One region of the Proteocatella sp. QWL-06 genome, then DNA from elsewhere that is predicted to be linked to it. Evidence: riboswitches for the same ligand, from Rfam matches in the RefSeq annotation. Region 1 holds a riboswitch; the other holds the start of a gene.
The links. A riboswitch is a leader RNA that binds a small molecule or an ion and turns the genes downstream of it on or off. The one in region 1 is predicted to bind lysine.
Positions count from the first base shown of each region.

Region 2: another riboswitch for lysine. It lies ahead of kal (3-aminobutyryl-CoA ammonia lyase); the one in region 1 lies ahead of AC4PGZ_RS08050 (APC family permease).

Region 1 is NZ_CM178755.1:1,692,991-1,700,402, forward strand. Features, by position in the region: gene AC4PGZ_RS08030 (helix-turn-helix domain-containing protein) at 1-180, shown strand, start outside; gene AC4PGZ_RS08035 (S66 family peptidase) at 213-1,250, shown strand; gene AC4PGZ_RS08040 (SdpI family protein) at 2,157-2,786, opposite strand; gene cls (cardiolipin synthase) at 2,831-4,369, opposite strand; lysine riboswitch at 4,509-4,692, shown strand; gene AC4PGZ_RS08050 (APC family permease) at 4,805-6,220, shown strand; gene AC4PGZ_RS08055 (amidohydrolase) at 6,231-7,412, shown strand, end outside.
Region 2 is NZ_CM178755.1:1,159,557-1,166,968, reverse strand. Features, by position in the region: gene AC4PGZ_RS05545 (cobyric acid synthase) at 1-1,042, shown strand, start outside; gene trhA (PAQR family membrane homeostasis protein TrhA) at 1,084-1,731, opposite strand; gene AC4PGZ_RS05535 (IS1634 family transposase) at 1,983-3,695, opposite strand; lysine riboswitch at 3,982-4,168, shown strand; gene kal (3-aminobutyryl-CoA ammonia lyase) at 4,237-4,617, shown strand; gene kdd (L-erythro-3,5-diaminohexanoate dehydrogenase) at 4,679-5,713, shown strand; gene kamA (lysine 2,3-aminomutase) at 5,839-7,089, shown strand; gene kamB (lysine 5,6-aminomutase reactivase subunit KamB) at 7,093-7,412, shown strand, end outside.

The sequences.
Region 1 (7,412 bases):
TTTGTTTCCAGCATTGAGGGAAGCGCACAGAAGAAACAGGTTGCCCTGTATTGCCGGCGGCTTGGGATTGATTATACCAAGCTGACCGAGATTGAATTTGAAGTGATGATGCGGGTGCTGGGGAAGTCCAGGCATTTGAAAGGGCAAGGCAAGAAGCTGGGCAGGAAGAAACGAAAGTAGTCTCTATATTTTATATGAAAGGGGCAAATAAAATGATAAAACCGAATACACTACAGGCTGGGGATACTGTTGCTCTTGTTTCCTTATCTTCTGGTATTGCGGGTGAAAAAACATTTTCACACAGGGTAGAAATTGCTAAATCACGGCTCGAAAATGACTTTGGGCTTAATGTTGTTATTATGCCTAATTCTATGAAAGGGATTGATTTTCTTGACGAAAATCCACAGTTGAGAGCAAAGGATTTAATGGATGCCTTTATGGATGCCAGTATAAAAGCTGTCATTTCTATGATTGGCGGTGATGATACAATTCGCCTTTTACCTTTTATTGATTTTGAGATTTTACGAAAAAATCCTAAAATATTCGTGGGATATTCTGACACTACAGTCAACCATTTCATGATGTATAAAGCTGGAATAACCTCGTTTTATGGCCCATGCGTATTTGCTGAATTTGCTGAAAATGGTTCAATGCACAACTATACAAAGGAATACCTTAAAAAAGTATTGTTTGAAAAACATGATACAGTCACCATTCTTCCCAGTCCGCAATGGACGTCAGAATTTTTAGACTGGGCAAATCCAGAAAACAACACGATATTTCGCACCATGTTGCCAGACAACAAAGGATATGAATTATTGCAGGGGAATGGAGTTGTGAAGGGGAGGCTTATTGGCGGCTGTGTGGACGTGTTTCCAATGATTGTTGGGACAGAAATCTGGCCGAATAAAACCCAATGGAAAAACAGTATCCTGTTTCTCGAAACATCAGAAGAATATCCGTCCCCAAACAGCTTGAAATACCTGCTTCGTGGAATGACAGCGCAAGGGTTGTTTGATGAAATTGGCGGCATCATCTTTGGTAAACCCAAAGATGAAAAACATTATAGCGAATATAAAGATGTTCTTATGCGGGTAGTTGGAAAAGAAGCTGGACGCTATGATTTACCAATACTGTATAATATGAACTTTGGACATACTGCGCCTATTTGCACACTTCCTTATGGAATAATGGCAGAAATAAATTGTAGCGAAAAATCGTTCAAATTGATAGAAGCAGCAACCTGTTAATTAACAATGGCGGCATAAAATGAAGCCTGCTTGTAGTCTGGGTCGCTACGCCTATCCAACCGGTCAAGGGACGAGTAGTATTTTGCTGACGCAAAATCTCCACTCTTAAACCCTTGACTGACAGGATTTTTGTCGTACCATTGCGCCACCGACAACGGGGAACAGGATAAAATCCTGCCCCGTTGCCGCTTGCTCCATTTTACGGCAAAACCGGCTCCGCTACATTGGTAGTAATCGTTAGTTTTTACGGTGGCTCTGCCCCCGCACCCCCAGCCTCCTCCAAAGAACAGGCGAAAGGCGTTGTCAATGGGAATGTGGAATAGCGGACAGAGTGAAGCGGCGGAGCATATGCCGCAAAAGCCCATTGATATAAGCCGAAGCCCACACTAAACCGCAAGGTCCCCATGTCCTTTCACATGGGGACCTCTGCCACACGGCGAGTGGGGGGAGTTCCAGAGGGGGAACGCCTCTGGATAGCCGTTGAGGACTTCGGGCCAACTTGTCCCGAAGTTCAGACGGTAGACGAGGGATTTCATATACGCCCTGTCCGCTGATGAAACCGGACTGTCATTTGCGGCTTCCCCTGCCGAAAATTCCCGCCCGCTTTCCTGCCGCTTCAAACACCCTTGCCCTCCCCGGCGGCAACGGTATTTTCACGGCAACGCTGACAGAGCGTATAACACACTACACTTTGCTTCGCAAAGTCGTGTGCCAAAGGGTGCCCCTTTGGAAACCCCGTTGAGCGTGTTATGGCTTTGCCATTCCCACTCAACGCAAAAGACGGACTATCAGCGCAAAGCTGATAGTCCGTCTTTTATTGTCACATTCCGCTTGCCGACTGCCCAATCTGAATGTTCCTTGATACTTCCTTATTGGGTGTCAGCTTTATTCAGCCCTCCAGATTTTTTAAATGTTCTTTTTGAAAAGCAAGTAGGAATATACCGTCGGAATTACAGTAATTATTATTATTACTGCAAAAAGAATTACTTCTGACTGAAAATACGAGTTTACAATCATGCATATCCCTCCAGCCACCCACAGGCGGCCTGATAATCGGCTTGTCCTGTTCCAGTTCTCCTCGCTGTGGAGAGTCCACGGAAGCCTTATTCCAACTGTATAATTCTGCTTTATCGATGGCAGGAAGATACCGATGATTATAAAAATAACTCCCACAAGCAGGTTCATAACAAATCCTATGTTTATATCATATCCGGCAGCTATCCCATATGTCGAAAGACAAGCCACCAATGATGTAAGCGGAATTATCCAGAATACCATGTCAAGCATCCTGTCTCCTATGTTTTTCTTCTTTGGATCATTAAGCGTTATGAATATCATCAGGAACTGGATAGCAAGAAGCATCGCAGGTATTCCAAATACAGCAAATGACTTGCTGCTCCATCCATCTGGGACATTATCGCTTCCCCAGTGTGTAACGATTCTGTCCGGCATCCTGTCCCAAAGCAGAAGCCCTGCAATTATCGGCATCAATGTGACTATGCTGGTTATTATGATAGTCTTTCTGTGTTTTTTCATGACATCTCACTCCTTATCATTTGAAAATATGCTCTAAGGCATTATCAGAACAGTATCGCAAACACCCTCATCACGGCATCGAAAAGACTGGCGAAAAAGCCCTGATTCATATCCTGTGCCTTTATCTCCCTGCTCACCGATATTGTTTCAAGCGAGTCATCTCTTAGGTTTATCAGGGTCTTGCCACCATAAATAAGCGTTCCGCATTCAAAGTGAAGAAAAAGGCTTCTGTAATCCATGTTTATAGTCCCTACTGCTCCTATCCTGTCATCACTCACGTAGCTCTTTGCATGAATGAATCCAGGGCTGTATTCATAAATCCTTACGCCCGCTCTGAGAAGCGGCATATAGTTGGATCTGGTTATCCGAAATACCAGCTTTTTGTCAGGTATGCCGGGTGTCACTATCCTTACGTCTACGCCTCGCTTTGCAGCAAGGCAGAGCGCAGACTGAAGCTCATTGTCTATTATCAGATAAGGTGTGAATATATATACATATTTTCTTGCCTGTGACAGTATCTCTATATATACATTCTCACCCACAGGCTCACTATCGAGCGGCGAATCTGAAAACGGCTGAACAAAGCTGCCTGCTTCAGCTTCGATCATATTTTCAAGTTCTTCTTCGCAAGGCCTGAAGTCCTCAAATTTTCCAGTGTCCGTTCTGAATGCATTCCACATTTCGAGGAACATCACCGTAAAGCTCCATACGCCCCTGCCCTTAAGCATTACGCCAGTATCCTTCCAGTGTCCGAATCTCTCCTTCTGATTGATGTATTCATCTGCAAGATTTATCCCACCTGTGAATGCTGTGTGTCCGTCAATAACAAGAATCTTCCTGTGATCCCTGTGATTCATAACAACCGATACGACCGGCCTGAACTTGTTGAATGCCATGCACTTTATACCCCGGCTCTCCATCCTATTCTCAAAATCCCCGGGAAGAAGAAACATGGAGCCTACATCGTCATATATCATCCGTACGTCGACGCCTTCCTCCACCTTCTTTACAAGCGTATCCAGCATCCGATTCCACATCACTCCCTGATCTACAATAAAGTATTCAAAAAAGATATATCTCTTTGCCTTTTCCATTTCTGAAATCATGTCAGAAAACATTTCTTCGCCTACTGGATAATACTTTGTCCGTGTATCAGAATAAAGGGGATAGCCGCTCCTGGTCATTATATAGCTGCTCGTGCCACAGGCCCTTTCGTCACTTATTCTCAGTTCTCTCACGCAGGCTTCATCCTGCACAAGAAATGGAATCGCGGCATCGTGCTCGCGGATGAGCTTTGCGCGCATAATCCTGGATGGACGCTTGTTTCCAAAAAGAAGATAAAATAGTCCCCCAAAAACAGGGAGAGCCATGATGAGTATTATCCATCCGATCTTGTATGACGCGTTTTCCTCCTTCATGTTGAGAAACAGCACGACAACTATGCTGAATAAGGACAGCGCCGAGCTTATCCATTCCGAATAATCAAGTATCCTAAGAAGAAAAGTCACTCCCCATACCAGTTGAACGATTATGATCAGCGATATCAGCAAAACTCTGTAATTGATCTTTCTCAATACATTCATTTGAAACCTCCCCGACTGTTTATCTATATCTATAGTATACCAAATTTCAGCAAAATAATTTCATTTTTTTGTTGACATGTATGAAAATACTGTGTTATTATGATAAACAATAATTTAATATAAAAATCCTCATCCTTCCGGGTGAGGTAGAGGCGCGATTTCTATGATTAGCAATACAGAGGACGGAATCCTGTGAAGTATTGTGAAAGGAGCGATCGCCGAAGCTTTAGATACCAAAGTCTATTGCTGGGTCTGCATCAAACAGGTGCAGGACTGTCATCTTAGTATTTCGCTCGATACTTTGATGTTGCGCTATCTCACACAGAGCCAGAAGGGAGAGTGATTATCTTGGCATTGCCATGTTTAAAATCACCTGACTATCCGTCAGGTTTTATTTTATCTAAAAACAAATTAATTCATTAAGGAGAAAAAACAATGAGCGACATTGCAATCACAACAAATCAAGCTGTAATAAACAGCAATTCAAATATCAGCCAGCCCGGTGCTGCTGAATTCAAGAAAGAAATAAGCCTCTTTGGAGGCATAAGCATACTGGGCGGAATAATGATCGGCTCAGGAATATTCTACCTCGGATCATATGTCCTTATGAGAACAGGAATGAGCATGGGCCTTGCGCTTCTCAGCTGGGTAATCGGAGGAATCGTATCGCTTTTGGGCGGAATATGTTATGCTGAGCTTGGAGCTTCGGATCCAAGAGCAGGAGGTTCAACTGTATATCTTAACAACGCATACTCTCCTCTCGTAGGCTTCCTGAACGGATTCAACAGCTGGCTGATAGCTGGCCCCGGATCGATCGCTGCAATAGCTATAGCGCTCCCGAGTGCCCTTACTAATCTCGTGCCGCTTGGAGAAATGCAGATAAAAATCATAGCGATAATCCTTATAATCGGGCTTACCGCAGTAAACTACTTTGGAGTCAAATCCGGCTCAATCGTTCAGAACATCTCAATGGTAGCTAAGATGATACCGATAATAATAATCCTTGTGCTTGGACTGGCTATGGGAAATGTAAGCCCAGACCTCAGCCTCAAGCCTGTAACAGGAGAGACTGACCTCGGTTCTATTTTCAGCATGGTTGCATTTGCAGTAGTCGCAACTCTATGGGCATATGAAGGATGGACAAATCTCAACACCGTAGCCGAAGAAGTAAAGAACCCAAAAAGAAATCTTCCTCTTGCAATCATAATATCTATAGTATCTATAACCGTGCTGTACACGCTTTTCAATTATGCTATATACAAAGTAATACCTTTTGACCAGATAGAGACCCTGCTGGCAAATGATGACTTTTATCTGGGTACACATGCAGCAAAGATGCTGCTTGGTGATGCCGGCGGCCTGCTTGTAATGTCGGCAATGGTCATCGCGATGTTTGGATCTCTCAACGGCTGCATTCTGGCATTTCCGAGAATGTACTATGCCATGAGCGAGGGAGGGCACTTTTTTAACAGCTTCAAGAAGCTTCACCCTGTTCACAGAGTTCCATATATACCGCTGCTTGTGCAGGCAGCTATTTCAATAGTGCTTGTAATGCTGAGAGACCTCAATCAGCTTACATCGCTGGTAGTTTTTACCGGAATGCTGTTCAACACTCTCAGCGTATTTGCAGTATTCATATACAGAAGAAAATATCCGGATATGGAAAGACCTTACAAAGTATTCCTTTATCCATTCACAGTTATAATAACAGTACTGATTTTCGCAGGACTTCTCGTAAATACTTTTTCAGAGGATCCTCTGACATCACTTATAGGACTTGGCGTACCTGCAGTGGGCGTTCTATTCTATCTTTACTTTGACAGACGTAACAGAAAAATTCAGAATATATAGGGGGAAAATCATGAACACATTAATCACAAACGGAAAAATTTATGTAGAAAAAGGCCTCTTTCATGAGGCAATGCTGATCCAGGACGGAATCATAGTGCAGACTGGATCAAACAGCGACTTCGAGAGCGCTTCATATGAAAACCATATCGACCTTGGCGGAAAGACTGTAATCCCCGGGCTCAACGACAGCCATCTTCACCTTTCATATGTCGGAACCACGATGCGCTCATGCAAGCTGAACCAGGCAAGGTCAATAGAAGAAATCATCGAAATCGGAAAAAACCACCTCGAAGCAAACCCAGGTACGGCCGCACTATATGGAAGAGGCTGGAATCAGGACTACTTTGTGACAGGCGAAAAAAGAATGATAAACAGGCATGATCTGGATCAGATATCAACAGATATCCCCATAGTGTTCGTAAGAGTCTGCGGACACATGGCAACAGGCAACAGCAAAGCCATAGAGATGCTCGGCGTAGACGAAACCACGACGGTAGAAGGCGGCGTTATCCAGCTTGGCGAGGACGGACAGCCAGACGGCATATTCTGCGAAAGCGCAACAGCGCTTCTAGACACCGTAATCCCAGAAAAGACGGACCTGGATATTGAAAAGGATTTTCTCACAGCCGCAGATTATGCAATAAGCATGGGCCTTACTTCGGTTCAGTCATGCGATATTCAAAATGTAGACGCCCAGAGGATATTCAAAGTAATAAGAAACATCTATGCGGATAACAAGACAAGGCTGAGATTCTCTCACCAGTTCAATTTTCAGGATATCTCAGGACTTGAGGATTATATAAATACCGAATTGAACTCAGACGGCTATGATGAAAAATTCCTTTCAAGAGGAGCGCTAAAGCTTTTCATAGACGGTTCGCTCGGAGCAAGGACAGCCTTCATGCTGAGCGACTATCACGATGAGCCAGGCACAAGAGGCGTAAGCGTTCTGTCGCAGGAACAGCTGGATGATATACTGAGTCTTGCCAGCCAGCACAATATAAGAGTAGTTACACATGCAATCGGAGACGGAGCAGTGGAGATGCTCATAAATGCTTATGAACAGCAGATGAACGGCGGCGAAAATACCCTGAGACACGGCATAGTCCACTGCCAGATAACAAGCACTCAGCAGCTTGAAAGAATAGCAGCGCTTAAAATCCCAGTGCTTTATCAGCCGATATTCCTTGAC
Region 2 (7,412 bases), 530 kb from region 1:
TGATATCGACAGAGGAGGAGTATTTGCATCAATATATGGTACAATAATGCTCCTTAAAGAAGAGCACAGGGAACGGATAAAAGGAATCATAATTAATAAGTTCAGGGGAAGAGCAGAACTGCTTGAAGATGGCATCCTCAAAATTGAACAGCTGACCGGAAAACCGGTTCTTGGGATAATCCCTTATATTAACATAGAACTCGAAGATGAGGACTCAATAACAGAAAAACAGCATAAAATGAAATCTGATAAAAGCAGCATCCATATCGAAATTGTTCGGCTCAACCATATATCGAATGCAACCGACTTTGATATATTCAGAAGATATGATGATGTAACAGTAAGATACACAGATCTTGATTCTGAGTTTACAAATCCTGATCTCATTATAATACCTGGAACTAAAAATACAGTAGAAGACCTTGTCTCTTTTAAAAAAAGCAAGCTTTATAATCAGCTCTATGAGCTTAATAGAAAAAAAGGAATCCCTATAATTGGAATATGTGGTGGATTCCAGATGCTTGGTTTAAATATATCTGATCCACTGGGGGTGGAATCGGATATAAAAGAAATTTCAGGACTTGGTTTATTAGCTCACGATACTATATTTGAATCGGAAAAAGAGACTGTGCAGTCAAAGGCTATTATAAAATCTGTATTTAGTGAAGACAGCATTTTTTATGGACTAGAAGACATGGAAATATGCGGATATGAACTCCACTGCGGAAAAACAAATATCGACCATCAAAAGGATATCGTATTCTCTGAGACATTTGAAAAACTTGGTAAAAAACATGTGCAGATAGACGGTATAATAAACAGCGAAAACAATGTAATGGGTTCATACCTTCATGGAATATTCGATAATACAAAATTTACGGAGACGATTCTTAATAATTTAAGAAATAAAAAAGGAATACCTGAACCTTCATCATCAAATTTTGATTTACAGGAATTTAAGAAAAATGAATACGATAAGCTTGAAGAACATTTCAGAAAATATTTAAACTTAAATAGAATATATGAGATAATCCAGCTTTAAAGTCAAATCTCCTGCTCAAATTACAAGAGCAGGAGATTATTTTATAATACATATAAATATACAGCAAAAAACTGAAGCGCCGTACCTATAAGCACAAAAAAATGGAAAAGATCATGAAAATTCATATACTTTAAATTAGGCTTCTTTATTATATAAATTACTCCTCCAAGCGTATAGCTTATCCCACCGAGCGCAAGTAAAAACATTCCTCCCGGATTAAGCACCTCAATGACATCTTTCGCAAAAAAAACAATCATCCATCCCAGTATAATATAAAAAGCCGTCCCTATAGCTCTTGGAGCATTAAAAAAGCATAGCTTTAATATAATTCCTGCAACTGCAAGAGACCATATAAGAATTAGTATCCTGTAGCCATAATCAATGTTATTTATAGCCAGGCAAAAAGGGGTATAAGAACCAGCAATGAGCACATATATCATCGAATGATCCAGCTTTCTGAAGAAAACAAGCTTCTCCTTTGGCAGAAGCAGGGTATGATAAATTCCGCTGGCAAGATAAAGCATGAACATAGAAGCAGTAAATACAAGCGATGACATAAGACTGATATTATATAAGCTTATGTCGTTTCTCTGGCTGTAAATCACCATGGACATAGCCACAATTGAAAGAAGTGCACCAGCATAGTGGCTGATTGCGCTCACAGGATCTCTGAATCTGATATTCGTCATGACAACCTCCCTAAATAAACAATCTGTTATGTAGTTTTCGAAACTATAATATATGATAGCACAGATTACATCAGGTGTAAATATAACATATATAACAATAAATTAGAAAAATAGTACAGGAAAAACGTTTTTTTTCGATTGACAAATTTATAATCTCATCTTTGACACTTTAATGGAATAAAAACCTGTGAATCGAAGCAATATCAACGATTTACAGGTTTTCTTGTTTTTTGAAAAGTGAGTAATGTTTTTTATTTTTTTGTATCTTTGAAAATTTTTTTCATTTGTTTTGTATTTACTATCTGATAATCTGTTCTGAATCCAAATGCATCGTGAAGATCATCAGTTAAATCTGTTCTTGTATATGTTGGAAGGTAGCCTTCACCAGTGATTTCAAAGAAATTCATGTCTCTCAGTCCTGTCACTATGTCGTGACATGTATATTTTTCGCCCAACTTCTTTTCAAGAATTCTGTATATCATGAGTGAAATGAAGCAGGTAGTGAAGTGTGCCTCTATTCTGTCATCACGCTGCAGATATACCGGTCTAGCCTTGAACTCAGACTTCATGATCCGGAAGGATTCTTCAATCTCCCATCTTCTCTGATTTACCTTGATGATTGCGGAAGCATCGTCATCGAGGTTTGTGCAAACCGCATAGAATCCATCGTAAGCGGCTTCGCCGGCAATCAAATCAGTATCAATGGAGTAGCTTTCATTTTCGGCTACCTCACCATTTTCGGTGCAATGAGACTTGGATATGAATCTCTTGTAATCATTTGAATTACACTTCTTCAGTTTTCCAGAGTTTGTATCAATTACTTTCTGTGCGCGTTCTATCTGACGATTCCTGATGCTCTGCTGATACTTCTGATATTTGGTAGAGAATGTCACAATCAGTTTTTGTTCCAGGTCTTTCTCCTTGATCCATCTTTCTTTGTAGAATGTGAGGTCCAAGTTACTGTCCTCATTTAACTCCGTTAAATCATAAAGAACATCTGAACCACTCATTTTCCATCCCGTAGGATCCAGAGCCCATTCCCTGAGAGATGCCTTCAGTTTCTTGATAGACTGAGTAGTTATGAATGCCCGGTCCTGTATGTCGTTGAACTTGCGATTAGCAACAGAAGCCAGCCCGGCATCAGTACATACTACAAATCTTGAAAGACCAAAGTCAGATATTATCTTTTTCTCCAGTGGTTTCAACGTAACCTGTTCATTAGTGTTACCTTTGTTTATGCAAAATGCAAGCGGGAAACCATCCCCATCCATAAACAGTCCCATCTGGACAATCGGATTAGGCCTGTGCTCCTTCGAAACGCCATATTGCCTTAAGCCATCTTCCTGCTCTGTTTCGAAGAAATAGTTGGTGCAGTCATAGTAAAGGATCCCATTGTTTCTGTCGCAGATTTTGAGGCTGTTCTTGTAAAGCTCAGACTGTATGTAATCTGACTCTTTGGCGAGTACTTCCAGAGACCTGTAGAGATGCTGAAGCTCAAATTCAGGCTGTTCCATGAATAACTTCGATTGCTCGCATGTAGCGAGTTTAGAAGCAGGAAAGATAATCCTGCTGTAAACAAGTCTTGAAAGAACCGAATCCAGGTTGTATGTAAATTTGTATTTTTCTGAGATTACCTTTGATATCTTTGAAAGACCCAACTGGTGGTATATCTGCTGCAGGAACAGATATCCGCCATTGAATGTTTTTTGTTCATCCTTGGCAATCTGCTTCGCAGGAGAATACCTGACCATAACTTCTCTTTTTTCTTCTTTTTCTTTTCTTGTAAGCTCAGCAACATAAGCCTTAGCCCATTCGATAGGGTCCTCACCGTTGAGTTTCTTCTCAAGGTCTGCATAAGTACCAAGTTTTTCAACAATCTTGGAGGTATGAACCCCGTTAACATAAATAGATTTTGTGACGTATAATGACGAAGCGTTTTTAGATTTAGAAATTTGAAGTCTCATATGAAATACCTCCTATCCTTTATATTATATCACATTACTAGACATTGTGCAATAATTATTTTTATAATTTGACAAAAAAATAAGCCTGTTGCAAGGCTTTGGAGCATATTCTAATGGGATAAAGTGTCAAAGATCCGTGTTATGTAGTTTTCGAAACTATAATATATGATAGCACAGATTACATCAGGTGTAAATATAACATATATAACAATAAATTAGAAAAATAGTACAGGAAAAACGTTTTTTTTCGATTGACAAATTTATAATTAGTGATATAATTTGAATATACATAAATAGAGGTGCAGTTGAATAGGTAAATCTGAGGTGCAAAGATAGGGGCATCAATACTCAGATTGAAGGTGTCAATTGCCGAAGATATTACAAGATCCCCCCAACGTGTAATGTCTGGTGTGTAAATTACAATTTACGACACTGTCATGGATTTTTGATTTCTATGGAGCGCTGTTTATGTCACTTATGTGGCATAAAAAGCACTCTTTTTTATATTTTATGCCAAGTTTTTTAGAAGGAGGAAAGATAATTGAAATCAATAATCAGATTAAGAATGAGCTCTCATGATGCTCATTACGGAGGAAACCTGGTTGATGGAGCCAGAATGCTTGGACTTTTCGGAGATGTTGCTACAGAACTGCTTATCCAGCATGATGGTGATGAAGGCTTATTCAAGGCTTATCAGGAAGTTGAGTTTTTAGCTCCAGTTTATGCAGGTGACTATATCGAAGCTGTAGGAGAGATTGTTGAAGTTGGAAACACTTCAAGAAAAATGAAATTCGAAGCAAGAAAAGTCATAGTACCTAGACCGGATATCAATGATTCTGCATGTGACGTTCTGGAAGAACCAATCGTAGTTTGCAGAGCTACAGGAACATGCGTAGTTCCAAAAGATAAAAAAAGAAAATAAAAAATAAAAGTACTTATTAAAATTTGAAATCAAAAATTAGAATTCAGGAGGAAATGATAGTATGAAGGGATGCAAATACGGAACACACAGAGTAATCGAGCCAGCAGGTGTATTACCTCAGCCAGCGCTAAAAATCAACAATGACATGAATATTTTTGACAATGAAATACTTATAGATGTATCAGCTCTAAACATAGACTCAGCAAGCTTTACTCAAATAGAAGAAGCTGCGGGACATGATATCGAAAAAATAAAAGAAATGATTCTTTCTATTGTAGCAGAAAGAGGAAAAATGCAAAATCCTGTTACCGGTTCAGGTGGAATGCTTATCGGAACAATCGAGAAAATAGGATCTGATCTTGAAGGAAAAATTGACTTAAAGGTTGGCGATAGAATAGCAACGCTTGTTTCTCTTTCTCTTACTCCGCTTAAAATCGAAGAAATCCTTGATGTTAAGCCTGACATCGACAGAGTTGAAATCAAAGGAAAAGCTATACTTTTCGAAAGCGGAATCTATGCAGTACTTCCAAAAGATATGAGCGAGACTCTTGCTCTTGCAGCTCTTGATGTTGCAGGTGCACCTGCTCAGGCTGCTAAGCTTGTAAAACCAGGAGACAGCGTTGTAATCCTTGGAGCAGCTGGAAAATCAGGAATGATGTGCTGTTATGAGGCTAAGAAAAGAGTAGGCCCAACTGGAAACGTAATAGGTATAGTTAGAAAAGAAAGCGATATAAAGAAACTTATGGATGCAGGATTTGTACACAAGGCTATAGTAGCAAGCGCACAAATGCCAGTTGAAGTTCTTAACGCTGTACTTGAAGCTAATGATGGTAAAGAAGTTGATATAACTATCAACTGTGTAAATATAGAAAATACAGAGATGTCATCAATCCTTCCTGTAAGAGATGGCGGAACAGTATACTTCTTCTCAATGGCAACTTCATTCACAAAAGCTGCGCTTGGAGCAGAAGGTGTTGGTAAAGACGTAAATATGATAATAGGAAATGGCTATACTAAAGACCACGCAGCAATAACTCTTGAAGAATTAAGAGAATCAAAAGAGCTTAGAGAAATATTCGAAAAGCAGTACATGTAATTAAAACAACAAAATCCCCAGAGTTGTGATTATTAAATTATCTGATACAAATCCTTTATCTAAGGATTTGTATCAGCATGAATATTTTAAGCCAATAAAGTTTACTTAGATAAGGAGAAAAAGAAATGACTGTAGATAGAAGAAAAGAACTATTTCCAAACGTGTCTGATCAGGAATGGAATGACTGGCAATGGCAGGTAAGAAACAGAATTGAGACTGTAGAGCAACTAAAAAAATATATTCCGCTTACTCCAGAAGAAGAAAAGGGAGCTGAAGAGTGTCTGAAAGCACTTAGAATGGCAATAACTCCATACTATCTCTCTCTTATTGATCCTAATGATGCTAATGATCCAGTAAGAAAGCAGGCAATACCTACAGCTGATGAATTATTCAGATCTACTGAAGACCAGGAAGATCCGCTTCATGAAGATGTTGACTCTCCAACACCTGGACTTACTCACAGATATCCAGACAGAGCGCTTATACTAGTTACAGATCAATGTTCAATGTACTGCAGACACTGTACAAGAAGAAGATTCGCAGGACAGAACGACTCGGCAGTTCCAATGGATCAAATCCAAAAATCAATTGAGTATATCAGAAACACTCCACAGGTAAGAGACGTACTACTTTCAGGCGGAGATGCGCTTCTTATGTCAGATGACAGACTTGAGCAGATCATTAAGCAGCTTAGAGAGATTCCTCACGTTGAAATAATTAGAATTGGATCAAGAACACCGGTAGTTCTTCCACAGAGAATAACAGAAGATTTCGTAAATATGCTTAAGAAATACCATCCAATCTGGCTTAACACTCACTTCAACCATTCTAACGAGATTACTCCAGAATCAAAGAGAGCTTGTGAGCTTATGGCTGATGCTGGTATTCCGCTTGGAAACCAGTCAGTGCTGTTAAGAGGAATAAATGACTGTACACATGTAATGCTTAAGCTTGTTAACGATCTTGTAAAGATAAGAGTAAGACCTTACTATATTTATCAGTGTGACCTTTCACTTGGACTATCACACTTCAGAACTCCAGTTGCAAAAGGTATCGAAATAATAGAAGGCCTAAGAGGACATACTTCAGGATACTGTGTACCAACATTTGTTGTTGATGCTCCTGGTGGTGGAGGAAAAACTCCTGTTATGCCAAATTACGTAATTTCTCAGAGTCACAATAAAGTAATTCTTAGAAACTTCGAAGGCGTAATAACGACTTATGATGAGCCTTCAAACTATACTCCAGGATGTACATGTGATGTATGTACAGGAAAGAAAACTGTTCATAAGGTTGGCGTTGCCGGACTTCTTAATGGAGAGGCTGCAACTCTAGAGCCAGTCGGACTAGAAAGAAATGAGAGAGGACATCATTAAGAAATGATGATTCTTGAAAAATACAACTCAATTTCATTTATTGGGATGTCAAAAAATGCTGGTAAAACCACAACACTTAATTATTTCATTGACAAGACCAGGGGAAAATACACCCTTGGTCTGTCATCTATTGGAAGAGATGGAGAAACTGTTGATCGTGTAACTCAGACTGAAAAGCCCAGAGTGTATATATATGCAGGCACAATTGTAGCTACAAGCGCCAACTGTTATAAGCTCTCAGATGCTACTCTTGAAATCATTCATGTTACAAACATCAATACTCCTCTTGGGAGAATAATTATAGCCCGTGCTGTAACTGATGG